DNA from 4 places in the Bacillus infantis NRRL B-14911 genome. Region 1 is predicted to be linked to each of the others. Evidence: riboswitches for the same ligand, from Rfam matches in the RefSeq annotation. Region 1 holds a riboswitch; each other region holds the start of a gene.

The links. A riboswitch is a leader RNA that binds a small molecule or an ion and turns the genes downstream of it on or off. The one in region 1 is predicted to bind S-adenosylmethionine.
Region 2: linked by a shared signal. The riboswitch ahead of N288_RS11595 (methionine biosynthesis PLP-dependent protein) and the one ahead of N288_RS12440 (peptide ABC transporter substrate-binding protein) in region 1 are both predicted to bind S-adenosylmethionine.
Region 3: linked by a shared signal. The riboswitch ahead of N288_RS10265 (LLM class flavin-dependent oxidoreductase) and the one ahead of N288_RS12440 (peptide ABC transporter substrate-binding protein) in region 1 are both predicted to bind S-adenosylmethionine.
Region 4: linked by a shared signal. The riboswitch ahead of N288_RS20265 (methionine ABC transporter ATP-binding protein) and the one ahead of N288_RS12440 (peptide ABC transporter substrate-binding protein) in region 1 are both predicted to bind S-adenosylmethionine.

What each region holds. Positions count from the first base shown of each region.
Region 1 covers NC_022524.1:2,484,169-2,492,181, forward strand. Annotated here, with positions in the region: gene N288_RS12415 (SDR family oxidoreductase) at 226-1,011, opposite strand; gene N288_RS12420 (GRP family sugar transporter) at 1,028-1,882, opposite strand; gene N288_RS12435 (TetR/AcrR family transcriptional regulator) at 2,377-3,036, opposite strand; gene N288_RS24730 (YkvS family protein) at 3,240-3,416, shown strand; gene N288_RS25395 (hypothetical protein) at 3,588-3,743, shown strand; gene N288_RS12440 (peptide ABC transporter substrate-binding protein) at 3,834-5,456, opposite strand; SAM riboswitch class I at 5,625-5,722, opposite strand; SAM riboswitch class I at 5,800-5,903, opposite strand; gene N288_RS12450 (DUF3231 family protein) at 6,099-7,112, shown strand; gene N288_RS25545 (DUF6254 family protein) at 7,314-7,439, shown strand; gene N288_RS24300 (phosphotransferase enzyme family protein) at 7,672-8,013, opposite strand, start outside.
Region 2 covers NC_022524.1:2,321,202-2,329,214, forward strand. Annotated here, with positions in the region: gene N288_RS11565 (AAC(3) family N-acetyltransferase) at 1-428, opposite strand, end outside; gene sda (sporulation histidine kinase inhibitor Sda) at 696-827, shown strand; gene odhB (2-oxoglutarate dehydrogenase complex dihydrolipoyllysine-residue succinyltransferase) at 1,156-2,424, opposite strand; gene sucA (2-oxoglutarate dehydrogenase E1 component) at 2,426-5,266, opposite strand; gene N288_RS11590 (H-type small acid-soluble spore protein) at 6,100-6,279, shown strand; SAM riboswitch class I at 6,363-6,476, shown strand; gene N288_RS11595 (methionine biosynthesis PLP-dependent protein) at 6,543-7,691, shown strand; gene metC (cystathionine beta-lyase) at 7,688-8,013, shown strand, end outside.
Region 3 covers NC_022524.1:2,042,069-2,050,081, forward strand. Annotated here, with positions in the region: gene N288_RS10260 (helicase C-terminal domain-containing protein) at 1-2,274, shown strand, start outside; SAM riboswitch class I at 2,377-2,483, shown strand; gene N288_RS10265 (LLM class flavin-dependent oxidoreductase) at 2,565-3,611, shown strand; gene N288_RS10270 (ATP-grasp domain-containing protein) at 3,626-4,591, shown strand; gene N288_RS10275 (YczE/YyaS/YitT family protein) at 5,168-5,782, opposite strand; gene N288_RS10280 (LTA synthase family protein) at 6,152-8,013, shown strand, end outside.
Region 4 covers NC_022524.1:4,005,642-4,013,654, forward strand. Annotated here, with positions in the region: gene N288_RS20250 (M20 family metallopeptidase) at 1-301, opposite strand, end outside; gene N288_RS20255 (MetQ/NlpA family ABC transporter substrate-binding protein) at 345-1,175, opposite strand; gene N288_RS20260 (methionine ABC transporter permease) at 1,191-1,841, opposite strand; gene N288_RS20265 (methionine ABC transporter ATP-binding protein) at 1,831-2,862, opposite strand; SAM riboswitch class I at 2,939-3,041, opposite strand; SAM riboswitch class I at 3,169-3,268, opposite strand; gene N288_RS20270 (PAS domain-containing sensor histidine kinase) at 3,592-5,019, shown strand; partial or broken gene N288_RS25885 (protoglobin family protein) at 5,171-5,725, shown strand; gene N288_RS25890 (methyl-accepting chemotaxis protein) at 5,969-6,487, shown strand; gene N288_RS25260 (hypothetical protein) at 6,549-6,689, opposite strand; gene N288_RS20280 (class I SAM-dependent methyltransferase) at 6,744-7,517, opposite strand; gene N288_RS20285 (GNAT family N-acetyltransferase) at 7,605-8,013, opposite strand, start outside.

The sequences.
Region 1 (8,013 bases):
GTGGACATGATAAATGTCATAGGTGGGGTTTAGAACTTCAAGTAGTTTCTTCCCCGCAAAGCACATACGGGGTCTTTAGCTTTCTGCTATTTTCGCTGGAGTCTGCTTATTCCTCTCAATCAACAAGGTCTCCATAAAATCAGATATCACTAAGTAAATACTACATTAAAAAGAGCACGGAAATTTTCTCCATGCCCTCTTTTTCCATGTTATTTAATAATCTTTTTATCCCTTCCCTGCCTGGAATCCGGGATACTGCGTCATACCTCCGTCAGCGAAGAGTGTGAGCCCGGTGACATAGCTTGCTTCTTTTGATGCCAGCCAGACGGCGCAGGCTGCGATTTCTTCGGGCTTTCCGATATAGCCCATCGGAATGAGCTCCAGGACGCCTTTTTCCAGTTCCGGATCCGAGAATTTTTCTGCGTTGATCGGTGTGTCGATGGCGCCGGGTGCAATGCAATTGACACGTATTCCTTTAGGGGCAAATTCTAGTGCGAGTGTTTCGGTCATCAGCTTCACGCCTCCCTTACTGGCAGCATAATGGACGAAGTGAGGCCAGGGGATACGCTGGTGGACGGATGACATATTGATGATAGAGCCTTTTATGTCGTTCTCCAGCATATAGTTGATTGCTTCTCGGGAGCCAAGGAACTGACCTGTCAGGTTTGTGTTGATGACTTTATTCCAATCATCCAGTGATAGTTGCTCTGATGGAACTTCATTTTCAATCCCGGCATTATTGACCATAACGTCAAGGGAACCAAAGGTATGCACAGCATGTTCAATGATCCGCTTGACATCTTCCTCGCTGCCGACATCGCCCTGGATGCTGCTAGCCTTTCCTCCTGCGTTTTCAATCTTCTCAATGATTTCGTCGATATTATCATCATTGCTGTGATAATTAATGACGACATTCGATTTTTCTGCTCCGAATCTTTCGGCCATTGCCCGCCCAAGCCCTGAGTTTCCACCTGTTATCACGACTGTTTTTCCTTCAAGGTCTTTGTACATATCCATTCTCCTTTCCTTATCCTTTTGTAAATCCAATCAGCACTCCGCCTGCTATGATGAGCAGGCACCCTGTGATGATAAGGATTGTTTGCTTTTTGGATGTTTTCTCGCCGAGAAGGAAAATCCCTCCCAGGGTAGAGATGACGATTCCTGTCTGAGAAAGCGAGAAGCTTGTTGCCACGCCGATTTTCGGGAGCGACAGCAGAAGCGTCAGATTTCCGGCTGCCCAGATCAGCCCTGTCAGAAGATTCCTGACAGCATATTTATTGAACGGCTTATTTTTGATTGTGAGTGCCGTACCGCCAATCACCATTCCAAGCGCCTGCGGAAGCAGCGCAGACCATCCGTCGATTTCGAGCCAGTTAATGATGACAACATATCCGACAAAACCAACAGTTGAAATAAGCAGGGTGACCAGCCCTTTTTTCAGATTCTTAGACTCATCATTCCCCTCCTTCTGGCCCCAGGAAGTCATGACTGCTCCGGCGATGATCAGGACAAGGGCAATGATGCCGAGCGTAATCTGAACCCCTGTCGACCATTCATTGAAAACGACAATCCCGAAAAAGCTTGTCCCGATAAGCTGGAGTCCGGTCGATAGCGGAGTAGTCTTAGCGACTCCAAGGTACTTCACTGCCCCAAACTGATTTTTTTGTCCCAGGGACCAAAGCGCCCCTGAAGCAAGTCCTGCACCCCATACAAGCGGTGACAGTTCCGGTCTGACAAAGAGAAATACCGCTCCTGCAAAAATCAGTGCGCCGATGGTTGTCCCAAAGGTCTGGCTATTATCATCCCCTCCGAGTTTATTGCTGACCAATATAATGCTGCCCCAGCATGCTGCTGTTATGACAGCCAATAAAATTCCTGACATGTATGCGGTCCCCTTTCTCGCTGATAAAAAACAAGATGCTGATATTAGCTTTTCCCTGATTGGGCTAAAAATGAAACCTCGAGTTAATAAGCACAATAAAAGGATTTTTTTTACAGATAGCAGAGTAATTGGACATATCTTTGCGGACATATGATCTAAGATAAGTCGGGAAGGTGAAAGAAATGAGAAAAGACGGGCAGTTTATCTTCTTCGTAATTGAAACGTCTTCCATCAAAAAATTCCTTACTTTGGAGATGGGTTTTGGGACAGCTTTCTATTATGGGGCAAAGTTTATTTTCGCCAATGAGATTACTTCAATATGTACTAGCATTTTGGCAGTGGAGGCTTTAAAAAAAGGTCTGAAACAGCTCGAGAGGTAAAAAGTTCATACAGTTTGAAGTGTACTTGGATAGGTCTAAAAAGACACTGTTCGCTTTAATGTAAAATATTCCTTGGCTCTACAAAAATAAGGCCCGGCATAATGCCAGGGCCTTCTATTTCATTTCTTCAGCCTCATTCTTCCCATTGCGGCTGATTGCCTCAGGAGGGAAAATCATCCTGCAGATGATTCGGGCTGCTTCCAGTGTATTGAGCGGCGAAGAACTTTGCTCCTCTTTATGAGGTCCATTTTCGGCCAAAATGAGGGCAGACCATGCGGCAGTGTCAAGATCTATGTCCTTCCAGGTCAATCCTTTTTGCCTCGCCTGTTCTAAACCCTGCACAATCTGCATATGTATATTTCTCCGAGCCTCCTGCAAAATGCCGGCCAATTCGGAATCCTTGGGCAGCAATTCAGGCAGCACACGATGAATGCCGACGGCTTCAAGCCTTTTGTAGTGCTCATCCAGCAGCCGGGCAAGGAGGAGAACCGGGTCTCCATTTAGCCAGTCGGGCTCAGGAATTATTAGAAAGTCGATTTTGTCCTGCAGCAGTGCCATCAGCAGCTGGCGCTTATCAGAGAAATAGCGGTAAAAGGTGCCTGTGGCCACATCGGCTGCCGCTGCTATTTCTTTTGCTGTTGTCATTTCGTAGCCTTTTTCTATGAATAGCCTCCGCCCGCTTTCCAGGAGTGCCTTTCGTTTTTGAAGTGCTCTTTCCTGTTTGGGCAGTGATGGGAATTCGCCCGGAAACGGGCCGGCACTTTTATCCGCCATAGGCTCACCTCCAAACTCATCATATCATATAAAGAACATAGCAGAGAGCTTAAAATCAGGTAGCAAAAAAACATGAACTGAAGTTCACCTTATTGTTTGACAGGGGTTTTTTATGGTGCAATAATGAACTTAATTTCACTAGGATAGTCCTTACGTCAAAGTTTTTTTACTGATTGAAAATTTAACGATAAGGGGTCACACATATGGCAAAAGAGGGAGATACAATCAGATTTAAAAGGCATGACCTTACCATTACCGGAACGGTTGTGAAGGTTAAAGAAGAAAGCGTTCTTGTCCAAATAAGCGATGAGGATGCACTGCTGTTAAAAATTGATACACCAATAACGGTTGTATCGCATAAAAATTACAAGATTGTCTGAAAGCGTGATATGTATAATGGCGGCCGAAGATATTAATAGAAAAAAAGCTGCTGAGTTTATTTGCTTTTACATGAAAAAATACGCAGGATTTAAGCTATAAAGGTAGAATTGATTTATATGTTTAATCATTCTGCCAATTGATCAAAATTCATACCCTGGGAGGATTCTGGCATGGAAATCAGCAAAGACTCAAAGAAATTAGCGGTAGATTCACCTGTTTTGCTAAAAGGGATTGTAAAGGCTATTTACAAAGATACCGTTCATATCCAGATCGGCGGCAAAATCATTGCTCTGCCAGCTTCCAATATGCCCGCCGCTTCCTCTTAACCTGCAGCCTGATGAAGGCTGTTTTTTATACTCACATAGGAATTTTCACCTTGTAAAAGGAGCCGGTATACCGGCTCCTTTTGTGCAGACTTATTCAGAAACCTTTTCAGCATATCTGAAATCCGGATTATTGAGCGGGCTGAACCGGATTCCCTTAATATTTTCTTTTACAACCGCATTCTGAGAAGAAAAGTAGATTGGGATGATCGGCATCTCATCCATCAGGACAGATTCAGCCTGATGCAGCAGTTCAAATCGCTTTGCTTCGTCCTGCTCTGTCAGTGACTGGTCAAGCAGCTTGTCAAATTCAGGATTGGACCAGTTTGTAAAGTTGCTGGAACTGCCTGAGCTGTACAGATCCAGAACAGGGTACGGATCCAGGAAGTCCCCTACCCAGCCCATGCGCGCCGCCTGGAAGTTTTTCTGCTTGAAAGTATCTATGAATGTTTTCCATTCCTGGTTCTCCAGCTTCACTTCAACCCCAAGGTTCACCTTGAACATTTCCTGCAGAGCTTCGGCAATCTTCTTGTGGTTTCCTTCTGAATTATATTTCAGGGTTACAGAAGGAAGCTCCTTCCAGCCTTCTTCCTTCATTCCTTCTGCAAGCAATTCTTTTGCTTCGTCCGCATCAAAAGAGTAGTAAGGTTTCTTCTCATCCCGGAAGTCCTTCCCTGACGGCCCTTCCACACCGTAGCCCACATAGCCGTAGGCTGGCTCTTCGCCGCCTTTAGAAATGTTTTTTGTGATAGCTTCACGGTCGATTGCCAGGCTGAAAGCTTTGCGGATTTTACTGTTATTGAAAGGCTCTTCATTTACATTGAATGTATATGTATAGACACTGAATTGCGGAGAGTTGATAAATTCCTTGCCCCCCTTTTCGATATCTATCGCATCGGCGGCAAGATTCTTGATCAAATCAATATCGCCTGATTTATACATCTGATATTCGGTGTTGGCATCAGCCACCATTTTAAAGTTTACGGATTCAATAGTAATATCTTTACTGTTCCAGTATTGGCTGTTCTTTTTCAGAGTAAGAAGATTATTATGTTCCCATTTGCCGAGTGTATAAGCGCCATTGGTCACAATGGTTTCCGGCCCTGCAGCCCAGTTTTCGTCTGCTTCGACTGTTTTCTGGTTCACCGGCATGAAGCCCTGTCCCATCAGTACTTTCGGAAAGAACTTGATCGGGGTGTCCAGCTCCACCTTCAGGGTATGATCGTCTTCTGCAGTAATTCCTACATCTTCCACAGAACCATTTTCCCTGTTATATTCTTCAGCCCCTTTTATGTAAAAAAAGCTAGAAGGATCATAGGCGCCTGTTTCAGGATTCAGGACCCTTTTCCATGCAAACTCAAAATCCTTTGCTGTCAGCGGATCTCCATTGGACCACTTCTGCCCGTCCCTGATTGTGAAGGTATATATTTTACCGTCTTCTGAAACATCAACCTTGCTGGCTGCCCCTTCCACTGCATTTCCGTCTTTATCATAGCGGTATAAGCCTTCATATAAGTTATCGATCACCCAGAAGGAAGTTGTATCAGATGCAAAAGCAGGATCAAGGGTATACGGCTCCCCTCCAAGATTGGCATTCAATACTTGTTCAACGTCATTTTCTCCGGATGCTGATCCTTCTTCACCATTGCTGCACCCTGCAAGAACAGCCAGCGCAAACAGCAGGATGGCCAGCGATACCAGTGATAATTTTTTCATAATTTTATCCTCCTTTTATTTTAGCGCTCTAAATCGATTTATCATATTAAAATACTAAGATTTAAATTAGCAATCCCCCCGTCCTTTATGGCTTATTCCGAAAATATCCTTTACTTCTTTACCATACTAAAAAACCTCCCGGCAAAGACAGCTGAGAGGAATGGTCTCTGCTTATCTTTCCGGTATACCGGTGGAATTGGCACAGTGTCAACAGACCTGCTGCCGAGGCTTCATCGGGCCAGTCCCTCCGCCTCTCTGGATAAGTGATATAGTTTTTTAGCTGGCAGAAATAAAAAAGCCCCTTCTGCAGATAGAAGAGGACAGTATGTATGAACAAGATCCCTTCTTATCTGCCAGGCCTTTGCCTGATGGATTTGGCACAGTGTCCGGATGAACCTGCTGCCGAGACTTCTTCGGGCCATACCCCTCCGTCTCTCTTGATAAGAAATTATAGATATATAATTTTTCGGTGCACTAAGAATAACCAATTTAGAAAATTTCGTCAACAGAAAAGATAAAAGTTCTACTTTTCTATATTTTCAAACAACAGAAGGGCTAAAGACATAATTAGGATAGTTCCTGCCTTATAATTCCTCCCTAAATTGCAAACACTATTTTCATACTGATTGAAGGAGTCTTCCTATGGACCAGAAAACCCCCCTTACATCGGCAGAAATCGCGATGCTCTGGACTACTTATATGAATGACAGCATGTCAAAATGTGTTCTTGGCTATATGATTACCCATGCAACAGAAGCTGAAATTGGCGCTGCCCTCCAATTTGCCATTGATCTTTCGACCAGCCACCTGCAATACCTGGAACCCCTTTTCAAAGAAGAAAAAATGGCTGTTCCGAATGGCTTCGGCGGAGGCGATGTCAATCCTGATGCTCCTAGTCTGTTTTCAGACACCTTCTGCCTGGCATATATCAACCATATGGCAAAAGCGGGAATGCTTGCTTACAGCGGCATGCTTGCTATGTGCGCCAGAAATGATATAAGGAAATTCTTTACCGAAGGATTGGCAGAAACAGCCTTGCTCTACAATATGACTACAAACCTGATGCTTGAAAAAGGGATTTACATAAGAGCTCCCTACATCTCGTATCCGCATGAAACGGATTATGTGGATACAAAGAAATATTTAAGCGGCCTGAACCCCTTTGCGACTAAAAGACCTTTGAATGCGGTGGAAATTTCTCATCTGACCGTGAATATACAGACAAATTCCATCGGGCTGCAGATTGCCGCAGCTTTTGCACAAACAGCTCGGCTGAAAGAAGTACAGGAATTTATGCTGAGAGGAAAAGAAATTTCCCAAAAGCATGTTGGCATTTTTACGAAGATTCTGCTGGAAAGCAATATACAGGCTGTAGGTTCACCTAATATAGCCGTATACGATACAACTAAGCAGGTATTTTCCGATAAGCTGATGATGTTTCATATGTCTTTGTTAAGTGCAACCGGGTCCGGAAATTATGCTACAGCAGGCGTTGCAAGCCAGCGTACTGATGTAGCAGCCAGCTATCAGCGGCTAGCCGTTGAGATTGCCCTGTATGCTAAAAGCGGAGCAGACATTATGATCAAGCACGGCTGGCTGGAGCAGCCTCCCGGAACGACAGACCGTGATGCATTGGCTAAAAAAGGAACACCCTGACCCCATCTTTAAAAGCTGGGGTTTGTGCTGTTCTTTTTTCGTTTGCTTCCATGATTGAATACAACCGGATTATACCAGCAGATAAGCAATTAAGGAACCTGGACAAAATATACCCAAGACTCCAGCTGGGAGAAAGTTTTAAGACTGAAAAAGGGACATCAGGCAAATCTAAAAAGGATACCAATGAGAGGAGGGCTTCTCATGACACAGTCTAAAAAGCAGGAAGAAAGACAGTGGCGGCAGAGAAAAGAAACTCAGCATCCGCATGGTAAGGTTAAATCATTTGATCAGCTGGCTGATGAACCCGGCAAAGGCGGACGCTCCTGAAAGAAAGGGTCCGGGACATAGTCCCGGGCCTTTATTTAGACTTTACATTTCCTTTCTGGCGCTGAAGTTGCTAATAAACTGGGAAAGATGCTAGTAAAATCGAAAAGTTGCTAATATATGGTTTAAGTTGCTAATAAACTGAAAAAGTTGCTAATAAATCCCAAAACTTGCTAATAACGCCCTTTTCTCTTGATAGCCTGTGCTGTAACTGGCTATTGGGAGCAAACCTGATCTATAACTGCTGCCATTCACACCGCCTTTCATAAATCCAGACAAGCATTTCAGCATTCAAGCTGAACAATTCCTTATCTCTTGAAAAATAAGCCATAAAGATCAGCTGGATGCAGAGCAGCATCTCCCCAAAATACTTCTTTTCAAGAGCCGTCAGACCGATTGTTTCATCATAGTACTTGAAAAGCATTTTTGAAAACAGCACCCACTGTTCCCTTTTTTCTTCATCACCAAAGATTTCGCATAATACACTGGTCGCACAATAGCAAATATCAAAAATTCGGTGGTTTACTTCAGCGATTTCAAAATCGATCATGCCTGAAAACCTGCCTTCATCAAAAAG
Region 2 (8,013 bases), 160 kb from region 1:
TCTGCCAGGCGGCCGATGGCTGAAAATGAAACGGTAGGATGTCCGCTCCTTCTAGCGTCCGGAAAAGTCCTGAACAGCTCAGCGACCCTGCCCATTCCTCTTGTAGGAGTAGTCGTGGGATCATAAGCCGGCATGCCTTTCCTGATACCATCCCACCATTCTTCAGGTACAGCAGGATTCTGCCAATATTTTGGATCACTGTTTCCCAGTGACTGAGACGGCATCACAATTGTGCCTTGTTCGCCGACGGCGCTAAGTAATGCCTGAATGACTGCCTGTTCTGCACCGCATACCCAGCCGATTGAACTGAGGCTTGAATGTACAATTAAAGTCATTCCTTCACGCACACCGAGACTTTCAAGATCTTTCCTGAGCGTCTCTGCTGTTATCAGGCTTGTGCTTCTGCTTACTGCTTTTTCTTCACTCATTATGCTTTCACTACTTCCCTGTCATTGTATGTCTCTCACAGTCTATTTTACTTTTTTTTAATAACCAGAGTCTATCTTCCGCCAGCTGTAAATTTCTATTCATACCCTAAATCGACAGAAATAATCGATTTGAGGTAGGTTGCTTAAAATAGGTACTTTAGGACCGATTGTAAATTTTTTTACCTTATTGCTTTTCAAAATGAGCACAATCATTTACAATAAATGAATAGTAAGAATATTCAATTCTTTTTCTGGGAGGAATGCAAAATGAAAATTATGAGTAATGAACAACTTGTCGTCTCGTATCGTGATGCATTGAAAACTGGTATGGAAAAAGAATGGATCAACATACTTAAAGGTGAAATTCAGCGAAGAGGACTAAGGCCATTTAAAAATTAATGAAGCATTTTACCCGTTTAGAATATTCTAAACGGGTTTTTTAGTATTAACCCTTATGAATTTTTTTAACTGTGCAAGGACTCATGTTCAGCTGCTGCTTCTTTTTCCGCCGCAGCAACCCTCAATTATCTTTTGATATTCTTCTTCACTGATAATCCCCGCTTTTTTCATTAAAGCTGAATAGCAGTATATTTTCTTCTGAATTCGTCCCACTTTTCTCACTCCTGCTTTTTATATAGCTTATTCAAAAACGAGAAAAAGTTTCCTTCGGGAAACTTTTTTAGACGCACAAAAAAGCAGAGCCTGTTAAGGCTCTGCTTCCTATCTATTAAGCTTCAAAAAGCAATGATTCCGGATCTTCGATCAGCTCTTTTACGCGCTTCAGGAAGGTAACTGCTTCTTTTCCGTCAACGATGCGGTGGTCGTATGATAATGCTATATACATCATTGGGCGGTTTTCCATCTTCTCGGCATCAATGGCAACCGGGCGCAGCTGGATGCTGTGCATTCCCAGGATGCCTACCTGAGGGCCATTCAGGATCGGTGTTGACAGCAGTGAACCGAATACTCCGCCATTTGTGATTGTGAATGTTCCTCCCTGCAGGTCATTCAGTGAGAGTTTATTGTTTCTTGCTTTGTCAGCAAGATCCATGATGTCGCCTTCTATTTCAGCAAAGTTCTTCCGGTCCGCGTCCCGTACGACAGGAACGACGAGGCCTTCTTTTGCAGAAACAGCGATGCCGATATCATAGAATTTCTTGAGTACCAGCTCGTCACCCTGTATTTCCGCATTCAACAAAGGATTCTTCTTCAGGGCAGCAACAACTGCTTTTGTGAAGAATGACATAAAGCCCAGCTTAACGTCATTTTCTTCAAAGAACTTGTCTTTGCGGCGCTTGCGCAGGTTCATTACATTGGTCATATCAACTTCATTGAACGTTGTCAGCATGGCAGCATTCTGCTGAACCTCAACAAGGCGATTGGCAATCGTCTGTCTGCGGCGGGACATGCGGACGCGTTCGACAGGCTTGCTGTCCTGTGCCGGCTGTGCAGCAGGTCCTGGTGATGCAGCTGCTGGCTTTGATTCTTGCTTTGCTGCCTGTGGATTGTATCCGGAAACATCCTGTGCCCTTACGCGGCCAAGAGGATCGGCTGTCGGCACCTGGCTGAGATCAATGCCTTTTTCCCGGGCCATCTTGCGTGCTGCAGGAGATGCGATCGGACGCTGCTTCTTTTCCTGTTCTTCTTCTGTCTGCGGCTTAGCTTCGTTTGTTACAGGCTCTTTCGGAGCAGCCGGCGGCTCAGATGCCTGAGGCGCTTTCTCAGCTAGTGCTTCTTCAGCAGGAGCACTGCCTTCTGTCGCTTCCGTATCAACTGTCGCAATCGTTTCGCCAACCTGGACAGTGTCACCTTCTTGTGCGCCGAGATCCTTGATGACTCCGCTGTATTCAGAGATGATTTCAACATTGACCTTGTCGGTTTCCAGCTCTACGACATAATCCCCTTTATTGACAAAGTCGCCCGGCTGTTTCAGCCATTGAGCCACCGTACCTTCTGTAATTGATTCCGCCAATTCTGGAACTTTAATTTCTGCCACTTTAAAATCCTCCCTCTTCCGTACGTGTTAAGACTTCATTAATGATGCGCGCTTGTTCTTTTTTGTGGACGTTCGGGTCACCCTCTGCCGGGCTTGAACGGCGGCGTCTTCCGGTATAGGAAACTTTTGCACCGGCTGGAGCCAATTCGGAAAGGCGCGGTTCTACAAAATTCCATGCTCCCATATTCTTCGGCTCTTCCTGAACCCATACGATTTCCTCAACGTTTGGATACTGTTCAAGGATGCTTCTGATTTTCTTCATCGGGAACGGGTAAATTTCTTCGACCCTTAAAATATGAAGCCAGTCAAGGTTAGCTGCATCCTCAATATTCTCATGAAGGTCGATCATGATCTTTCCTGTACCAAATACAATCCTTTTCACCTGATCTTTTGCCTGTCCCAATCCAGGCTGTTCAATGATCGGCTGGAAGGCTCCTTCGCTGAGCTCCAGCCCGTTGGAAGCAACATTCGGGTTGCGCAGCAGGCTCTTAGGCGACATGAGGACAAGTGGCCTTACTTCTTCCCTGTTCAGGATGGCAGCCTGTCTCCTCAGAATATGGAAGTACTGTGCAGATGAAGTCAGGTTGGCAACTGTCCAGTTGTTTTCAGCTGCTAAAGTCAGGAATCTTTCAACCCTGCCGCTCGAGTGCTCTGGCCCCTGGCCTTCATAACCATGAGGCAGAAGCATGACAAGACCGGATTTCTGTCCCCATTTCGCTCTTCCAGCGGATATGAATTGGTCGAACATGACTTGTGCAGCATTGGAGAAGTCACCGTATTGTGCTTCCCACAGCACTAAAGTTTCAGGTGCGAATACATTGTAGCCGTATTCAAAGCCGACAACAGCCATTTCTGACAGCGGGCTGTTATGGACTGCAAATGAAGCTTTAGAAGAAGAAAGCATATGCAATGGTGAATAAGCTTTTCCTGAACTGCTGTCATGAAGGACAACATTTCTCTGGGCAAAGGTTCCGCGTTCTGAATCCTGCCCGGACAGGCGGATTGGCGTACCATCCTTCAGGATGGAGGCGAATGCCAATGTTTCTGCAAGGCCCCAGTCAATTTTTCCGTTGCCTTCGAGCGCTTCAGTCCTGCGCTTCAGGATTTTGTCCAGTTTATTGAAGACCTTGAAATCTTCAGGCCATGTCAGAAGCTCTTCATTGATTTGCTTTAATGTCTTCAGTTCAACAGCTGTGGCTAATTCAGGAATACCTTTTTCAACCGTTTCAGGCGGATTGGTTTCCTCAACTTCCTTTTTCTTATCTGGAACTTTATTATAGGCCTCTTTCAGCTTATCAAGAACCTCAGCATCCATTCCTTCCAGGCTTTCCCTGGAAAGAGTGCCGTTTGCAACCAGCTGTTCACTGTATAGTGATTTAATGGTTGGGCGCTTATGTATAACATTGTACATAAGCGGATTTGTCGTCATCGGCTCATCCATTTCGTTGTGTCCGAAACGTCGGTAGCCGATCAGATCAATCAGAAAATCTTTATTGAATTTCGCCCTGTATTCACAGGCGAGCTGGGCGGCAGCTACCACAGCTTCAGGATCGTCAGCATTTACATGCAGGATCGGAATTTCATAGCCCTTGGCAAGATCGCTTGCATACCGGGTAGATCTGGAATCCTGGGATTCTGTTGTAAATCCGATCGTATTATTTGCAATGATATGAATGGTTCCGCCAGTACGGTAACCAGTAAGCTGGCTGAGATTCAATGTTTCTGCCACAGTTCCCTGTCCCGGGAAAGCTGCGTCACCATGAATAAGGATTGCCATAGCCGAGCTTGGATCTTCCTTCGGATAGCCGGAAGCGCTTCTGTCATCCTGGGCTGCCCGTGTGAAGCCTTCAACTACCGCGCCGACGAATTCAAGGTGGCTCGGGTTATTAGCAAGCGTCAGTCTTGCTTTAGTCGTGTTTTCCTTCTTGATCTGCCTGTCCAATCCCAGGTGATATTTTACGTCGCCTGTCCAGCCGTAGTTAATGCCGATAGAACCTTCAGAAGGCACAAGCTCTTTATTCGGCGCATGCTGGAATTCAGCGAAGATCATTTCATACGGCTTACCAAGCACATGGGCAAGCACGTTCAGGCGGCCCCGGTGAGCCATTCCGATATTGATCGTCTTCGCGCCGTCGACAACAGATTCTGCAACCAGCTCGTCCAATAGCGGCACAAGCGTATCAAGCCCTTCGATTGAAAAGCGTTTTTGCCCGACAAATGTGCGATGAAGGAATTTTTCAAACTCCTCAACCTCCATCAGCCTTTTCAGGACTCCCACCTTCTTTTCATTTGAAGGTTCGGCAAGCAGTGTGCCTGTTTCCACCTTGTTCCGAAGCCAATTCTTTTCGTTCACATCGTATACATGATGAAACTCATAAGCTATTGTTTGGGTATATACATTCTTAAGATGCTCTATTGCTTCAAATCCATTGCGTACATGTGAAGGGGCATCTGAACAAATGATCGATGCCGGCACCTGCTCCAGATCATTCCGGGTCAATCCATATTGCTCCAGCGCAAGGATGTCTTTCTCCGGCTTATTGTTTTTTAATGGGTAGATATCAGCCGAGATATGGCCGTACGCCCTGATATTATCCGCAAGGCGGATAGCTGCCAGCGTTTTTTCCAGCTGTCCGGGAGCTGCAGCCTGGACAGGCTTATCATTTTCAAAGGTGTCAATCTGAGTTTGTTCAGGAGATCCCCACTTTTCAAAGTACTCTCTCATTTCAGCGTCTACTGATTGAGGGTCCTCCAGGAATCTTTCATATAATTCAATAACATAGCCAAGGTTTGGTCCATGAAACCCCTGTAAAGGTCCCTCGCCGTTGGATGGCGTTTTCATGAAAATTACCTCCGAGTGTTTTTTTAAGAAAACATTTAGTTTCCGGCATTTTATCCCGTAAATTTTTACCCTAATATATGAAATAGTAACGCAAAATTGTATGAATAATAATTTTATTCAGAGGATAAAACGTTTTCAATGACATTTTACCACGCAAATCCCTATCGTACAAAGGATTTAAACTGAAAATTAGAAGAAAAATGTAATTTTTTTTCATCACCTTAAAATCTATATTAAAAAAATGATTTTTCTATTTTTTTTCGCTCCATTATGAATATAGTAATGTTATAATAGGTAGATATCTAACTTTAGGACTGTAAAGGATTAAGGGATTCTTGTGAATAAACAGCGATTATTATTCTAATAGTAAAAAATAAAACCGGGAAAGATTCCCGGTTTTATTTTTTTCCTATGTTTCAACTTAGTAATCTAATACAATGCCTGACCCGGCGTTTTTATGTGCAGTCCCCCATTATATTCTTTCTATATTAATGCCCAGCTGTTTTGTTTTCCTGCTCTTTATGCTGTGCAGACATTCTTGTCTTCTGTCCAAAGGAAAGTCATAAGGACCCTTGACCAGGGTGTCCGCATGCTGGAATGGAATATGGCCTGCCTCTTCGATCAGCTCTCCGTCTTGAATGCATTCATACAATAAGCAGCGATTTTTCATATGTTTTTGCATGGACTCACCTTCACTTTCCTTTTCTTGCTTCTATTCTAAAGCAAAAGAGCTGAATTTTCACAAAAATAAATTCCCATTTTTTCTTTTCTTCCGCATAAATTTCTCCCGGCTGTACAAAAAATATAACGATACTTTCCAAGGAGGAATGAAAATGAATATTGGCAGGGCAAAAGAAATTCTTATGTCTGCTGATCCTATTAAAGTCAGCTATGAAGGTGAATCTGTAATCATACAGCATGTGGATGAAAGGACAAGGACAGCGAGGATATATTCCAGGGCTGAACCTGAAAAGGAATTGGATGTATCTGTCCTGAATCTGATCGAGGGTTGAGATCATATTTTTAAAATATTATGAAAGTTCATTGACTTTTACTGGTTTAATATTGTAAAGTATAGAAAATTCAATAACTGTATTTCTTATCAAGAGAGGCAGAGGGTATGGCCCTGTGAAGCCTCAGCAACCTTCAATGGATAATATTGAAAAGGTGCTAATTCCTGCAGGTCCTTTATGGGCTTGAAAGATAAGAAGAATGACAAGTGCTGCATCCAAAAAGTCTTCTTCTTATAGAAGACTTTTTTTATTTTCCATGGAGCATGAAAGCATTGTGCAAAAAAGGAGTGAACATATTGGTGAAAACAGAAACATTATTGGCGCAGCTTGGCAATCGAAGCGATCAGCATACAGGAACCGTCAACCCTCCGGTTTATTTTTCTACAGCTTACCGACATGAAGGAATCGGCAAGTCCAACGGCTATGATTATGTCCGGACGGGAAATCCAACTAGGGAAATACTTGAGCAGGCAATTGCCAGCCTTGAAGGAGCTGATCAGGGTTATGCCTGCAGTTCGGGCATGAGCGCCATCTCCGTTGTTTTATCTCTATTCCGTTCAGGTGATGAGCTGGTGGTGTCAAAGGATCTTTATGGAGGCACCTACAGGCTGCTTGAGCAGGGTTTTGCCAAATGGGGGCTGGTTACAAAATACGCAGATACCTCTGATATCCATGCGGTAAGCAGGCAAATCTCGCCTCATACGAAAGCAATATTCCTGGAAACGCCGACCAACCCGCTCATGCAGCAGGCTGATATTGAGGCTATGGCTGCAATCGCCCGCCAGCATGGAATTCTACTGATCGTCGATAATACCTTTTTTACGCCGGTCCTTCAGCAGCCAATCAGACTGGGGGCCGATATCGTCATACACAGTGCTACAAAATATCTGGGCGGCCATAACGATGTGCTCGCAGGCCTTATTGCGGCACGAGGAGAGAAGTTATGTGCCTCCCTTGCCCATCACCATAATGCTGCAGGAGCAGTGTTAAGCCCATTTGATTCCTGGCTCCTGATGAGAGGGATGAAGACCCTTGCCCTCCGGATGAAGAAGCATGAAAGCAATGCTCGTAAACTGGCTGAATACTTGAACAGCCATGAATATGTAGAGGAAGTGCTGTATCCCGGAAAAGGCGGAATGCTCTCCTTCAGAATCCTTGAAGAAAATTGGGCAGATCTATTCCTGCAGAAGCTGAACCTTATTACTTTCGCCGAAAGTCTTGGCGGAACTGAAAGCTTTATTACTTATCCTGCCACACAGACACATGCTGACATCCCGGAAGAGACCCGATTAGCCAATGGAATCTGCGGCAAGCTCCTTAGATTTTCTGTTGGCATCGAAGATCCGGAAGATTTGATGAAAGATTTGGAACAGGCCTTCAGTGGCTGTGTGGAAGGGGAGAATGCAAAATGAACGAAGACTGTTATAGATTCGAAACAAAGCTATTGCACAATAAACATAAAACAGACCCGGTTACAGGGGCTGTAAGCGTCCCGATTCATCATGCCTCCACCTTTCATCAAAAGGATCTTGAGTCTTTTGGCAAATATGACTACTCAAGAAGCCTAAACCCGACAAGAGAGGCGCTTGAAGAAGTAATTGCAGGACTTGAAGGCGGAACCAGAGGATTTGCGTTTTCTTCCGGTATGGCGGCCATCTCCACTTGCTTTCTTCTTCTTTCCCAGGGAGACCATGTCGTCATTTCAGAGGATGTATACGGAGGCACCTACAGGAT
Region 3 (8,013 bases), 440 kb from region 1:
ATTTCTGCCAGAAGCCTGGCGGAATATGTCTATCGTTCCGGAAGCATTGAGTCCGGGTTTGCAGCAGCTTCCTCGATGGCTGAAGGAACGAAAGCGCACAAGAAAATTCAGAGTACTTATAAGGAAGAAGATGAATATGAGGTTTTCTTGAAGGAAGCACTTCAGCATGAGGAGATTGAGTTCCTTCTTGAGGGGCGATGTGACGGGATTATTCAGGAGGATGGGGAACTGGTTGTAGATGAAATCAAGTCGACGGCAAAGGATTTGTCAGCTTTCGATGAAGATACCCATCCTGTGCATTGGGCTCAGGCAAGATGCTATGCTTTTATGCTTGCAAAAGAGCGCGGGCTTGAGAGAATCACCGTTCAGCTTACCTACTTGCAGATCCACACTGAAGAAGAAAAGCGCTTCAGGAAGGTGGAGACTTTATCCTTCCTCGAAGGTTATGTGAAGGGGCTGATTGCTGACTTTTATCCTTACGCACGGCTCATGCTCCATCATAGGGAAAAAAGGGATACCAGCATTAAAGCCCTGCCTTTTCCCTTTCCGGAATACAGGAAGGGACAGCGAAGGCTTGCAAAAGCAGTGTACAAATCAATTCTGGATGAAAAGGACTTGTTTGCCCAGGCGCCGACCGGGACAGGAAAGACCATTTCAACTGCTTTTCCCGCCATCAAGGCGATGGGAGAGGGGCTGCTGTCAAGGATGGTCTATCTTACAGCCAAAACTATCACAAGGCAGGCAGCCGAAGAAGCTTTTTCATTGATGCAGCAAAAAGGCCTCCATATGCACACGGTAACAATAACGGCCAAGGACAAAATATGCTTTCAGGAGCAGACGGTCTGCCAGAAAGAGCATTGTCCGTTCGCTGACGGGTTTTATGACCGCCTCAATGAAGCAGTCCTTGATATCCTCTCTCATGAATCCATCATTGACCGGAGTGTTATTGAAAAATATGCCATGAAGCACACAGTCTGCCCGTTTGAATTTTCCCTGGAACTTGCATATGCCGCAGACGCAGTCATATGCGATTACAATTATATCTTTGATCCCCGGGTGTCCCTGAAAAGGCTTCATACAGAAGGCAAGAAAAAGACAGCTCTTCTGATCGATGAGGCGCATAATCTGGTGGACCGGGCGAGGGATATGTTTTCGGCGGATCTGGGGAAGCAGAATTTCCTTCAGCTGAAAAGGGCTTATAAAAACACGGCCCCGCAGCTTTCTGCAGCAGCTAAAAAGATGAATGATGTTTTTATCTCTTTCAATAGAGAATTAAAGGAGGAAAGCTATCGCATTCACGAAGAGCTGCCGGAAAATCTGCTGGAGCATCTTGAGGACTTTGCTCATTGCTCAGAAAAGGAGCTGATCAGCGGCAGGGGAGATGAGGGCCAGGAACTGCTGCTTGATACTTATTTTTCTGTACAGGCTTTCCTGAGGATATCAAGGCTGGCAGATGAGCGATTTGTCATTTATACAGAAAAGTCCGGAAAGGATGTAGTACTCAAGCTGTTTTGTTTAGATCCATCCTATCTTGTCCAGAAAATGGGCAAGGGCTTCCGCAGCAAACTCTTTTTTTCGGCTACCTTCCAGCCATTCGATTATTTCAAGAACATGCTGGGCTGGAATGAGGATCATTATTCCCTGTCATTGCCTTCCCCGTTCCCGAAAGAAAATGCAGAAGTTCTTGCTTTGCCGCTTTCAACTAGATATAAGGACAGAAGCGCGACAGGTGAAGCTTTGATCCGATCGGTAGAAAAGCTGGCAGCTGAACGGCCCGGGAATTACTTAATCTTTTTTCCGTCTTACCAATATATGAGGGAAATCCATGAACAAATGAAAGAATCCAGCACTATCAGGATGATGGTACAGGAACAGGGGATGGCAGAGGGAGAAAAAGAAGAATTTTTGTCTTCCTTTAAGGAGGAACCTGAAGAAAGCCTTCTTGGGTTCGCTGTGCTGGGCGGAATTTTTTCAGAAGGGATCAACTTGAAGGGAACCCGGCTCTGCGGTGTCATTATTGTTGGTGTGGGGCTTCCACAGCTGAGTCTTGAGCGTAATCTGATTAAAGATTATTTTCAGGCTGAAGGAAAAAACGGCTATGATTATGCGTATACTTTTCCGGGAGCCAATAAAGCAGCCCAGGCTGGCGGGCGCCTCATCCGTTCAGAGGAAGACACAGGAACCATCCTGCTGATTGATGACCGCTTCCTTCAAAAAAGATATGAACAACTGCTCCCTGCAGAATGGTTTCCGCTAAAAAGGCTCACACGATAAAAAAGGCTTGCAGGAAAAAAAACATTTTTAAAAATAGTTAGACTAGTCAGTTGACAGAAAGCCGACCTTTGTTGTAGGATTACTATGAAATCAATTGAATATTTCTTATCGAGAGTGGTGGAGGGACTGGCCCTGTGATACCCGGCAGCCGCTGACTTAGTCAGAATGGTGCTAAATCCAGCAAAGCGCAATGCTTTGGCAGATAAGATAGAGGCATATCAAACTTCTTCTTATCGGGGAAGTTTTTTTTATTGCTGACAACAAGGTGCAAGTGAGAGGAGAAGAGACAGATGAAATACGGATTTTGGCTGCCGATCTTTGGCGGCTGGCTGCGCAATGTAGAAGACGAGAAGATGCCCCCGACCTTCAGCTATGCGAAAGAAGTCATCCAGGCAGCAGAGAAGTGGGGATATGATACCACATTAATAGCAGAACTTTACTTGAATGATATAAAAGGCCCGGAGCAGGATTCACTTGAAGCATGGTCAACTGCGGCCGCTCTTGCTGCGGTGACTGAGAAAATAGAAATTATGACGGCTGTCCGCCCAGGCTTCCATAATCCTGCGGTGACGGCAAAAATGGCAAGCAATATCGACCATATCAGCAATGGCCGTTTTACCCTGAATGTTGTATCCGCATGGTGGGAGGAAGAGGCGCGCCAGTATGCCGGCATCTTTACTGAACATGATGAGCGCTATGACCGGACAGAAGAATTCGTCAAGGTCATGAAGGGTTTATGGGAAGAAGAAACCTTTAATTTTGACGGCAGCTATTATTCTATTAAAAACGCCCATTTGTCCCCTAAGCCGGTGCAAAGGCCGAATCCGATCCTTTATGCAGGCGGAGAAAGCCCCCGCGGCAAGGAAGCAATTGTTAATCACTGCGATGCCTATGTGATGCACGGGGGGACAGTTGAAGAAGTAAAAACTAAAATTGATGACATGAGAGCACGCAGGCAGGAAAGCGGGAATGAGCCATTTAAGTCTTTTGGCATGGCAGCCTACATTGTCTGCCGCGACACAGAAGAAGAGGCGCAGGAAGAGCTTGCCCGCATCACCAATGTAAAAGAATCAAGCGGCTATGCAGGCTACAAAGATTTTGTAGGCAAATCGCAGCTTGAGCAGCAGGTAAAGCTGTACGATTATTCCGTTTCCAACCGGGGCCTCAGGCCAAATCTGATCGGAACCCCTGAACAGATTGCTGAACAGATTATTGCTTATGAAGAAGCCGGCGTCGATCTGCTTCTGCTTCAGTTCTCTCCACAGCTGGAGGAAATGCAGAGATTTTCGGAAAAAGTCATGCCGCTGGTTGAAGCCAAAAGGAAAATCTTAAAGTAAAAGAGGGAGAACATATGAGCAAAATACACATCATACACGAAAACAGCGAATGGACTGCCCATTTGACAAAAAGGCTGGAAGAGCTGGGTCTTCCTTATGAGGAATGGTTTTTGAATGAAGGGATTGTTGACCTGACCAGTGCACCTCCGGAGGGGATTTTCTACAGCAGGATGAGCGCATCTTCCCACACAAGGGGGAACCGCTTTGCACCGGAGCTGACGGAATCTGTCCTGTCATGGCTTGAGCAGCATGGCCGCACCGTTTTCAACGGAAGCCGCGCTTTAAGGCTGGAGGTCAGCAAAGTCAATCAATATACAGCGCTGAATGCTGCAGGAATCGCCACTCCGAAAACAATAGCAGCTGTCGGAAAAAATCAAATTCTTGAAGCAGCTGTAAAGCTCGACAGCGCTCCGTTCATCACGAAGCATAACCGCGCAGGCAAAGGGCTCGGCGTCCAGCTGTTCCATTCTCTGGACGCATTGAGGGAATATGTCGAAGGGCCGAATTTTGAAGAGCCTGTCGATGGCATCACTCTGATCCAGGAATATATTGAGTCGCCAGAATCATATATTACCAGATGCGAATTCGTGGGCGGAAAATTCGTCTATGCCGTCCAGGTGGATACATCAGAAGGCTTTGAGCTTTGCCCGGCCGATGCCTGCCAAATCGGGGATCTGTTCTGTCCTGTTGGCGAAGAGGTGGAAGAAAAGCCAAAGTTTAAGATCATTGAAGGCTTCAACGACCCGATCATTGAAAAATATGAACGCTTCCTCAAGGAAAACGGCATCCAAATCGCTGGCATTGAATTCATTAAAAATGCCAATGGGGATATTTATACGTATGATGTCAACACAAACACAAATTATAATTCTGACGCAGAGGCAAAAGCAGGCAAATACGGCATGCTTGAAGCCGCCAAATTCCTCGGTGCCGAGCTTGAAAAAGAACAGGCTAAGGTTAGGGAATACAGCAGAGTGTGATAACAATAGAAGAAGGCCGCTCATTTGGGAGTGGCCTTTTTTGATAGTGTGACTTCAATTCCGGATGGAAGGAGCAGGATAGTGAAGGAATGGAGTGGGTTGCCAACAAAAAATTAATAAGCGGAGATTTTCCGGTTAAATTGATAATAGGGCTCGAAAGGGTATAAATAAGCGGAGATTTTCCGGTTAAGCGAAGCAAAATGGTGAATTTTCCTTTTTTTCGGGTCGATAGCCGGAATTTCTCCCTCTATTTAAGCTGTTTTTAGAGCTCTTTTGAAATTAACGGGAATTTCTCCGCTTATTTGTTAATCCGCGCTGAACCTCGTCATGTCCCTGGAAGGTCGGCTCTTTTAGTAGGGTGGGGTGGGGAAAAAGTTGCTCTTTTAGCTGGTATTCCTGCCTCACAACAAAATCGTTAATTGAACATACGGTTGCTTATCTTCAACAACGTGCTATCTCTATAAAAAAAGCTCAGAACATTATAGCTCCGAGCTTTTTGTGTGCTAATTTCACTGCTAAAGAGTCAGCTGCAAGTACTGCCAATTCGGACTTTATACTGACAGAACCCGAAATATTTTATACAACAGCTTTCTTCAACCCATTTGCCATTATAATTTCCAGCTTAGGATGGAAATACTGCACCACTAGGCCGAGTGTCAGTGTGACCAGGATTGTGCCGGGGCCGATCGCTCCCTGGAAAAGAAACGCCAGAATAAGGGCAAATCCTTCACTGGCTATACGGGAAGTCCTTAAAGAAAGGCCAAACCTGGTGTGAACGGCGACCATCAAGGTATCCATCGGGCTTGGAGGGAATTTTGCCTGAAGGTAGACGGCGATCCCCAGACCCATTGTCAATATGCCTGAGAGCAAAGTACAGGACTGGGTGAGCAGCATGCTTGGAGAAAAGTCCTTGAATACTGCCAGCAGCCAGAAATCAATCAAAGCACCAATGACCAGAATGGTTCCTGCCGCCAGGATTTCCGGCTTTTTCTTTAATAATATAGAGTTGATGATGATTAGAGCCATTCCATTTATGAATATACAAGTCCCTACGGTCAGCCCGAAAAGATGGGACTCGCCAACTGCCAGTGCATCCCAAGCAGAGGCGCCGAGGGCAGATTTGATAATAAGCGCCACACCTAACGTGAGGACAAGCAGCCCTGCTGCAAAAAATAAGATTCTTTCCTTCATGTTGTTCTCCTTTATCAGGCTGTTACACCTTATTTTCCTGTTTTAGCCACATGAGAGAAAGCGGATTCATGCGGAAGGTACATTGTATCATCATCATTTGCCTTATGAAAAGATTAATTTTTTCCCAACATAAACTTTGCTTCAAATTTGATGAATGTTTTCAAGTGGGTTAAAATATGGTATAGTATTTAACATTCGTTCACTATTAATTAACGAATCTTTTACAAAAACTAGGTTCTGAGCCCGTGGGTTTGGAGTATAACGTTTTTCCGAACTTAGCGGCTGCTAAGTTTTTCTAGTTTTGGCAGGAAGTATGAAATAGGAATTTGTGCTCTTGCAATAACTTTACAAATTAAGAGGTGTAAAAGGATGAAATCGATCTTGAAATCGCCTAAGGAGCTATTTAAAAACAGCATGAGCGTTTTTTTCCTGGCAGTTGTTTTGCTGTGGCTGAAAACATATGCTGCATACCAGATTGAATTCAATTTAGGAATCGACAACAGCATGCAGGAATTTTTGCTTTTCCTGAACCCGCTGAGCTCATCCCTTCTATTCTTGGGGATCGCACTATTTTTTAAAGGAAAGATACAGTCAGGCGTACTGATTGCTGTTCAGTTTCTGCTGTCTTTCCTGCTGTACGCCAATGTGGTGTACTACCGTTTCTTCAATGACTTTATTACAGTCCCTGTCCTTATGCAGACAAAAACAAATGCCGGACAGCTTGGAGACAGTGCACTTTCGCTCATGTCACCGTTTGATATCCTGTACTTTGCCGACACGATCCTTTTGGTTGTGCTGGCAGCAGTCAAATGGTACAGACCGGCGAAGCATACACGGAAGAGAATGACGGCAAGCCTGGTGATTGCTGCTGCTGTCATCACATTCTTCATTAATCTTGGGCTTGCTGAGAAAGACCGTCCTGAACTCCTGACACGCTCATTTGACCGCAATTATCTGGTCAAGTATCTGGGCGCCTATAATTTCACGGTTTATGACATTATTCAAAATGCCAGATCTGCCAGTCAGCGCGCCATGGCAGACAGCAGTGATATCACAGAGGTTGAAAACTATGTGAAAGCCAATTATGCAGAACCGAATCCTGATTATTTCGGAAAAGCAAAAGGCATGAATGTGATCTATGTTTCACTGGAATCTTTCCAGACATTCCTGATCGACTATAAGCTGGACGGCCAGGAAGTAACACCGTTCCTGAATTCCCTGGCTCATAATGGACAGACTTTTTACTTTAAGAACTATTTTCACCAGACAGGGCAAGGTAAAACATCCGATGCCGAGTTTATGATGGAGAATTCACTGTATCCGATGTCCCAGGGGGCTGTTTTTGTCAACAAGGCCCAGAACACCTACCAGGCAGCACCTGCGATATTGAAGACGCGCGGCTATACGTCGGCCTCTTTTCACGGGAATTATAAAACGTTCTGGAACCGGAATGAAATTTACAAATCCTTCGGCTATGACCATTTCTTTGATGCCGAATATTACAACATGACAGATGAGAACACCAAGAACTATGGCCTGAAGGATAAGCCTTTCTTTAAAGAATCCATGCCGATGCTGGAAAGCCTGAAGCAGCCGTTCTATACAAAGTTCATCACTCTGTCCAACCACTTCCCATTCAAAATGGATGAAGGGGACACAGAATTCCAGCCGGCAGAAACAGAAGACAGTGTTGTTAACCATTACTTTACTTCTGCCAATTATATGGACCAGGCGCTTGAGCAGTTCTTTAACGACCTTAAAGCATCCGGCCTGTATGATAATACAGTGATCGTCATGTATGGTGACCATTATGGCATTTCTGAAAATCACAACCCTGCAATGGAGCGGGTTCTTGGCAAGGAAATCGATTCCTTTGAATATGCCCAGCTGCAGAGAGTCCCTCTTTTCATCCACGTACCTGGGGTAAAAGGCGGCGCGATGGACACATACGGTGGCGCGGTGGATGTAATGCCGACCCTGATGCATCTTCTTGGCGTCAGCACAAAAGACTATATGCAGATCGGTTCAGATTTATTGTCTGAAACCCACCGGGAAGTTATTCCTTTCCGCAACGGCGACTTCATCAGCCCGGAATACACTTCTGTTGATGAAAAATGCTACTCCACGGAAACCGGTGAAGAGCTTGAGGAAGGCAGTGCTTGTGTAAGGCTGTCAGAACAGGCGAAAAAAGAACTGCTGATGTCTGACAATATCGTGTACAAAGATCTGCT
Region 4 (8,013 bases), 1.5 Mb from region 1:
AGGCATGGCCGATTCCCGGCAGTGCGTCATATTCGGCAAGGAAAGCGATGGACGGTCCCGGTCTGGAGGATTTTTTCCTTGCAGCAAAGGCTGTTTCATGGCCGGCAACAGCACGCTCAACCTCAAAGCCCTCTTCTTCAAGAATTCCTGAGAGCAGCCCGGATGCGAAAAATTCCTGGTTGCCGATTTCCGGTTTGTCATGAATCTGGTGGCTTGTTGAAAGGTAAAGCTCCCTTCCAGCTTCTACACTTTGATTGATTCTTTCCTTCAGCTCGGTTACAGATTTAGCAGGTGCTGACATAATGATCTCCTCCTTGGGTTATAGCGGTGCCAGGCACCGGTTATTATTCTCCGATTTCACTAAGCGGAACGAATGTCGGGATTGTGCTGCCTTTGTATTCTTTTTCAATGAATTCAGCTACATCATCTTCCTGATACAGTTCGCCGAGGCGCTTCAGTGTCTCATTGTCTTTGTCTTCTGTTCTGGCGGCAATGATGTTGATATATGGAGTTGCTGTTGCACTTTCATGGAAGATAGAGTCTTCTACAGGGTTGAAGCCAGCATCAACAGCGATTCCATTATTGATGATGGAGGCAGCTACATCCGGCAGGACGCGTGGTGTCTGGCCCGCTACTACAGGGACGATTTCCAGGTTTTTCGGGTTGTCGACGATTTTGTCGATGCTGCCATTTCCGTCAAAGTCTTCAGGCAGCGTGATCAGGCCGGCTTCCTGCAGAAGCAGGAATGATCTTCCCATATTGGTTGCTTCGTTCGGCACGGCAATCTTTCCGCCTTCCGGGATATCTTTTACATCTTTATATTTTTCAGAGTAGATGCCCATAGGTGCAATAACGGTTGTCGCGATTGGTGAAAGATCCAGATCATGTTCCTTTTTAAAAGCGTTGAAGTAAGAAATAGTCTGGAAGGCATTGGCATCAAGCTCTCCCTCTGCTAGAGCGATGTTTGGCTGGACATAATCAGAGAAGCGGACGATTTCCACTTTGATTCCTTCTTTTTCAGCCTTCTTGGCTACAAAGTCCCAAATGCGGTTGTCTGACCCGCTGACCCCGATTTTCACTTCTTTTTCTTTTTCCTTGCCGCTTGTTGATGATGAGCAGGCTGCACTGAAAACCGCCAGTGCGAGGATGATTGCCGTTAATAGTAGTTTTTTCATGGATGATTCCTCCTGTTATCGTCTTCTGATTTTTTTGGATAAAATATTGCCGAAGCTTTGCAGCCCCTGGACCATAATGACCAGGATAGCGACTGTTATGAGCATGACCGTTGTATCAAAGCGCTGATAGCCATAGGTAATGGCCAAATCGCCAAGCCCTCCGCCGCCGACAGCCCCTGCCATGGCGGATGCTCCGACAAGTCCGACGGTTGCAATGGTCAGTGCCAGGACAAGTGAGCTGAGTGCTTCCGGTACGAGAAACTTAAAGATGATCTGTGCCGGAGTCGCTCCCATCGCTTCCGCCGCCTCGAGGACACCAGGATCAACCTCGAGGAGTGAGTTCTCGATTAACCTTGCAATATATGGGCCGGCATAGAATACTAGCGGTACGACAGCAGCCGCCGTTCCGATTGAGGTGCCTACTAAAAGGCGCGTCACCGGGATGATTGCGACCATCAGGATGATGAATGGAACAGAGCGGAATATGTTAATGATCCCATTCAGCACGTTAAAAACGGGCAGATTCTCCAGCAGATGGCCTTTTCTCGTAATAACCAGCAGGATGCCCAGCGGCAATCCGAGGATGGTTGAGAAAAGAAGCGAGAAAGCCACCATTTGAATGGTTTCGATGAGTGCTTCTATGATTTGCGTGTGATCAACTAGCATGTGCTTTCACTTCCTTGATTGAGACTTTTTCCTGATGAATATACATAAGCGCGCGCTGCACTTCCTGGTCGGTTCCCTGGAACTCGACAACAAGGTTTCCAAAAGGGATTCCCTGAAGCTCGGTTATATTCCCGAACAGCACGTTGATATCAATATCGAACTTCTTGGCAAGTCTGGAAAGCAGCGGCTGTCCGGCTGACTCGCCGACGAAATTGATCCGGAAGATCCTTTCCTTTCCATCGTTTTTCTCTACAAGCTGCTTTAGAGAATCAGGGATTGAATCATTCATGACAGAGCTGACAAAGTTCTGGGCCGTCTGTGTTTTCGGCGCCGAGAATACATTGAACACTGACCCTTCTTCAATGATTTTTCCTGCCTCGATCACTGCCACCCTGTCGCAAATTTCCCTGATGACCGTCATTTCATGGGTAATGATCAGGATGGTGATGTTGTATTCTGCATTAATTTTTTTCAAAAGCTGAAGGATGCTGCTCGTCGTCTGTGGATCAAGGGCCGATGTCGCTTCATCGCACAGAAGAATCGATGGCTGTGTCGCAAGCGCCCTGGCAATCCCGACCCTTTGCTTCTGGCCGCCTGAAAGCTGATCCGGATATTTATCCGCTTTATCGGCAAGGCCGACAAACTCAAGCAGTTCAGCGACCCGTTTGCGGATCTGCTCTTTCGGCAGCTTTGCCAGTGTGAGCGGCATGGCTACATTGGCGAACACCGTTTTTGAGTTGAGCAGATTGAAATGCTGGAACACCATGCCGATATTCCGTTTAACTTCCCTCACCTCTTTGGGCGAAAGCGAGGTTAGATCATGGCCATCGACGATCACCTTGCCCGAGGTCGGCCTTTCGAGCAGATTCACACAGCGGATCAGCGAGCTTTTTCCCGCTCCGCTAAAGCCGATGACACCAAAAATTTCTCCTCTTTCTATTGCTAGATCAATCCCGTTGAGCGCGGCAACCTGCTGCCCGCCGCTTTCATACACCTTTCTGAGATCCTGAAATTCTATCATTTTGCTTCACCCTCCATATCAAATAAAAAACCCTCTTCTGAGAACAGAAGAGGGCATGCATCATCAGCATCCGCTCTTCTTATCTCCCAGGCTCACACCTGCTGGAATTGGCACAGTACTCATAAGAGTCCGCTGCCGAGGCTTCATTGGGCCAGTCCCTCTGCCTCTCTGGATAAGAAATTATGGTTTTCCTATAAAATTAATTGGTTTTAACACAATAGCTATGCAGCATCACGCACTTTTATTCCGGAAAACAAGAAAGCCCTCTTCAAAAAGAAGAGGGCAGAATAATAGGCGTTCGTCCTCTTCTTATCTTTCAGGCAATCTGCCTGCTGGAATTGGCACGGTTCATCAGTCCGCTGCCGAGGTGTCATAGGGCCAGTCCCTCTACCTCTCTGGATAAGAAGCTATCGTATTAAGTTTATTTGCTTGATTAATTGTTTTTTACTTTACACGCGTTTCAAAGTTCTGTCAAACCCTTTTTTAAATTTTTCGGATAAAAATTCTTATCCACAATTTTTGAAAACCCTTACTTATTTTTGGAGAGTTTTTAAAAAAAAAAACTCCATCTGCTGTGGATAAAGGAGGTTTTCCACATTTTTTCCTCCCCTTATCAACATTCTCCCCAGTCTTCACACAAGAAGAGGGAGTTTACTCCTATATTTATGCCCGCTTGTCTATTGTATAATAGTGGAAAAGAGCAAATTGAACTGCATTCCGGGAGGGAGAATGGTTTTGATTGCAACAAACAGAGACTATCAATCTGAATTATTTGTGGACAAAGTTGAAGCAAAGAATCTCGAACTGGCTCTGAAGCATTCGGCAGACCTGATTTCAAGGCATACAAAAGAAGGCATCTTTTTATATGTTTCCCCATCCTGCAGCACCCTTTTGGGCTATTCACAAGAGGAACTGTACAAGGACTGCATTCTGGCCTACTGCCACCCCCAAGATAAAGAAATCCTCAAAAAAGAATTCCGCGGGCTATCCCCGGGCAGCAGCTCACGCATTTCATTCCGGTTCCGCCGCAAGGAAGGCGACTATATCTGGCTGGAGACCAGCATCAGCACACTCGGCGACGGCCAGGAAGCCATGTGCATATCAAGAGATATGACCGAGCGCGTCAATATGGAAGAAGAAAACATGGAAACCCAGGAAAAGTACCGTTTCCTTGTCGAATACAGCAGGGATACCATTGGCATGACAACCGAGAAAGGCATATGGACCTACATGAATGATGAAGGCAAGAAGGTGTTCGGCTTTACTTCAAGCAAGGAAATTATAGGCGCTTCTTTGTATGACTATGTTTCACCTTCTGATCATGGCTATCTGAAGGATTTTTACCAGGCGAATCAGACTGTCTCTTTTGAATTGAATATCATCAGGAGTGACGGGAACACCCGGAAGGCCGCTATCCAGCTGATCCCCACCGTTTTTAAGAACCGGAAGCTTTTCCAGATCATCATCAAAGACGTCACCGGCCAGAAAAAGACCGAAGAAAAGCTTCATAATGCAGAAAAGCTCTCTGTCGTCGGGCAGCTTGCAGCAGGAATCGCCCATGAAATCAGAAATCCCCTTACCGCCATCAAAGGCTTTACCCAGCTTCTTACAGAGCGTAAAACAGAAAAATATGCAGATGTAATCCTTTCCGAACTCGAACGGATTGAAGAAATCGTCAATGACCTCCTTGTCCTCGCCAAGCCTGTTGTGACAGAGGCTCAGGAAACCAATCTGGTGAATATAGTCAAGAGTGTCGTCACCCTTTTAAACACACAGGCGCTTATCTATAACATCATGATAGATGTAAAATACTCTCTATCTGAAATCAGCGTCCGCTGTGAAATCGATAAAATCAAGCAGGTGCTTATCAATGTGATCAAGAATTCAATTGAAGCCATGCCCCATGGCGGAAAAATCAGCATTGAGGTCAGGCAGGATAACAGCTTTGCGATGATCAGCGTGAAGGATGAAGGGATCGGCATTCCCGAGGAAAGGCTGCCGAAGCTCGGTGAACCGTTCTACAGCACGAAGGAAAAGGGGACAGGCCTGGGGCTCATGATCTGCAACCGGATCATTAAGAGCCACGGCGGGAATATATATATAACAAGCAAAGAAAATGAAGGAACCATCGTGAAACTGCTGATTCCTGTGGTCTGATTGAAGCCTCCGGCGTTCCTGCCCGGGGCTTTTTTGATTCTGCTCCAGCTTCTCGCTGCAGACCTTCTTGAAAACAATTGTACTTCTGTTTAAACAATAGTAAAAACTTCCCCTATATTGCCGATATAAAGCAGGATAATAGATATAGAAAATGGGAGTGTTTCAAGTGCTTTTTACGAAAACAGCAAAACCGAAATCGTTTGACCTTGAAAGCCTGATTCAGAAAGAACTGGAACATGCAGTACAGGAAACTGAATTTGATCAGGATTTAAAGCTTCAGATTGAAGTGATGGGCCTGACAAAAGAAGATTTGGCTATTTTGCGGGCAGTGCGCCCGATTGCCGAAAAGCATATCAGCGCCGTTTACAATAAACTTCTCACTTATGAACAAGAGGATGTCAGGAAAATAACCGATATTTCGAAAATTGGCGTGACTACAGAGATGAGCCAGCAGTATATCCTCAGTCTGTTCAATGGCATAGTTGACGGCGAATTCGTTGAACGCCGCAGAACAGCAGCAAAAGCTTATGTGCAGATCGGGGTGCAGATTCACTGGTATATGTCCATTTACCAGCTGCTTATGAAAAACATCTTGGAAATTGTCCTGCAGGAGCTGGAACTGTCATCGAAAGATCAAAGCCGCGTGACTTTTGCGATGGCGAAGATTTTCAATCTTGAAATCCAGCTATGCATTTCCATCATGCAGCAGACGATGGAAGCATTCTCAGCCGAAAGGGAGAATCAAGCGAAGGTCGAGCTGAAAAGCTATGTCGGGGAAATCGTTGAAAATCTGGCTGCCATGTCAGAGCAGACAGGCGCTTCTGTAGAACAGATTGTGCATCAGTCCCGTCAGATATCCGGCAATGCAAAAGATGGCGCCGCTTCTTCGACTGAAATGGAATCTCGTTCATCCAAAGGCCGCGACCAGCTGAATCGGGTTGTCGATAATATGCATGAGCTGAAAAGCAATGTGAATGAAATTACCAGCACCATCAGCAGCCTGGAAAAAACCTCGAACCAGATCGGCGAGATTGCCGGCGTGATTACAAGCATTGCAGACCAGACCAATCTGCTCGCCCTTAATGCTGCCATTGAGGCGGCCAGGGCAGGCGAGCATGGAAAGGGATTTGCCGTTGTTGCCGATGAAGTCAGAAAGCTGGCAGAACAGACAAAAGACTCATCCTCTAACATCACCTCACTGCTGAACAGCACAATCAGGCAGATTTCAGAGGTGATTTCGCAGATTGGCACCATTGATGGAATAGTCGTGAACGGGAATAAAGAGATCGAAAACACAGGAAATGTCTTCAAAGAAATCCTGTCGGCAAGCACAGAAAGCAAAGATAAAAGCCGCCAGATCGAAAAGGACATCGAACTTCTTACCGGCCTTCTTTCCGAAATCAGCAGTGCAGCTGCCAAATTATCCGATTCCGCTGAAGAACTAAGCTTAACAGTGGCAAATTTTTAAAAATGCAAAAGAGAAGCATAGGCATCACCGCTTCTCTTTTTTTATGTTGATAGCTTTCTGTTCACTGCACAAATTTAAATAGGGAACGGATGAGAAACCGGGACAGAAGGTATATCGGCTCTATCAGATCGATTGCAGCATCAATCACTTCAAGCTTGTTATTCTTTTTCTTTTCTTTCTTCCGCTTTATTCTGAATTTCAAAATACCGCCCCCCGCCTTTATTTGTATATATTTTACAGCAATACGTTTACTTTGTCATTTCACAGCGAGCCAGATGGTCCAGCAATCCTGCTCCGTAATTTTCCCTGCATCTGTCAGCCTGCTTTCAATATGCTCCACGAGCTCTGCCAGCTCGCTGTCATTCAGCTCATGAAGGATGGAGCGCCCTGTCCTTTCAAGGAGATCATGGCGCAAACCGCTGATATCGCTGTACGTCTTCCTTACTTCCCATAAGGAAATCTCTTTGACGGAAGAGAACCCTGCCTCCTCCAGCGCTGATTGTACAGCTAAGCTGTTATATCTCCGGGATATCTCTTTCTCCGCGAACTCCGGGAATTTTTCAAAAAAGAACCCTCTGATATGTGTCCTGCTGCCAGGAAGCAGGCAGTCCTCCGGTGTCCGGTCCTGAATCAGGCAGAATCCGCCTGGGCGCAGCACCCGGAAGCATTCAGCAAAGGCGTCCGGAAGCCGGTCGAGATGATGGATGACAGCCCTTTCAAGCACCATATCATAAGCATCTCCCTCCAAGCCGGTTTCGTACGCATTTCCATGCACAAATTCTATTTGCGGATAACCATCTGAAGCCCGGTCTGCCGCCTCAAGCAGCTCCCGTGAGAAATCCAGTCCTTTCACATGTGAGGCTCCCATATCGGCCAGAGCTCTTGAGTAGATTCCCCCTCCACATCCAATGTCGAGAACACTTTTTCCCCTTAAATCAATCTCTTTCCCAACCGTTTCTATCCAAGTTGAGTCAGCTTTCCGGGAAGAATAGGTATCCTGATTCGTTTTATCGTGAAAATTGATTGGCATTGGAATCCCCTCCTTATTAGTTATATTATAAGGCTGGGTGATGAAAGGAAAAATATTGAAATTCCGATCGTATGTGATAGGTTTTGCTTATTCTTTTTCCAGGACCGTCAGCTGCACGCCTGGTTCAGGCTCCAGCTCACCTTTTTCTTTAAACCCGAAACTTATATACAATTGAAGGGCTGGCATATTCCCCTTCCCGGTCAGTACCCTCCATTTTCTGCCGGTAAATTCACTGGTTAAATGAGCAAGCAAACTCTTTGCAATCCCTCTCCGGAAAAACGATGGATGAACGGTCAAACGGCTGATGACCACCCAATTTTCATCCTCTTCATAAGCAAGAACGCCGGCCAGCCTGCCATCCAGGCACATTCCAACAAAACTTTCACGGGAGGCCATCAAGCTTTCAGCTGTATCAAACAGCTGCGGGATAGCATCAAAGCCTATAATCTCAGCTTCTATTTTATAGGCTGGGATCTGGATGCCAAGGACCTCTTCT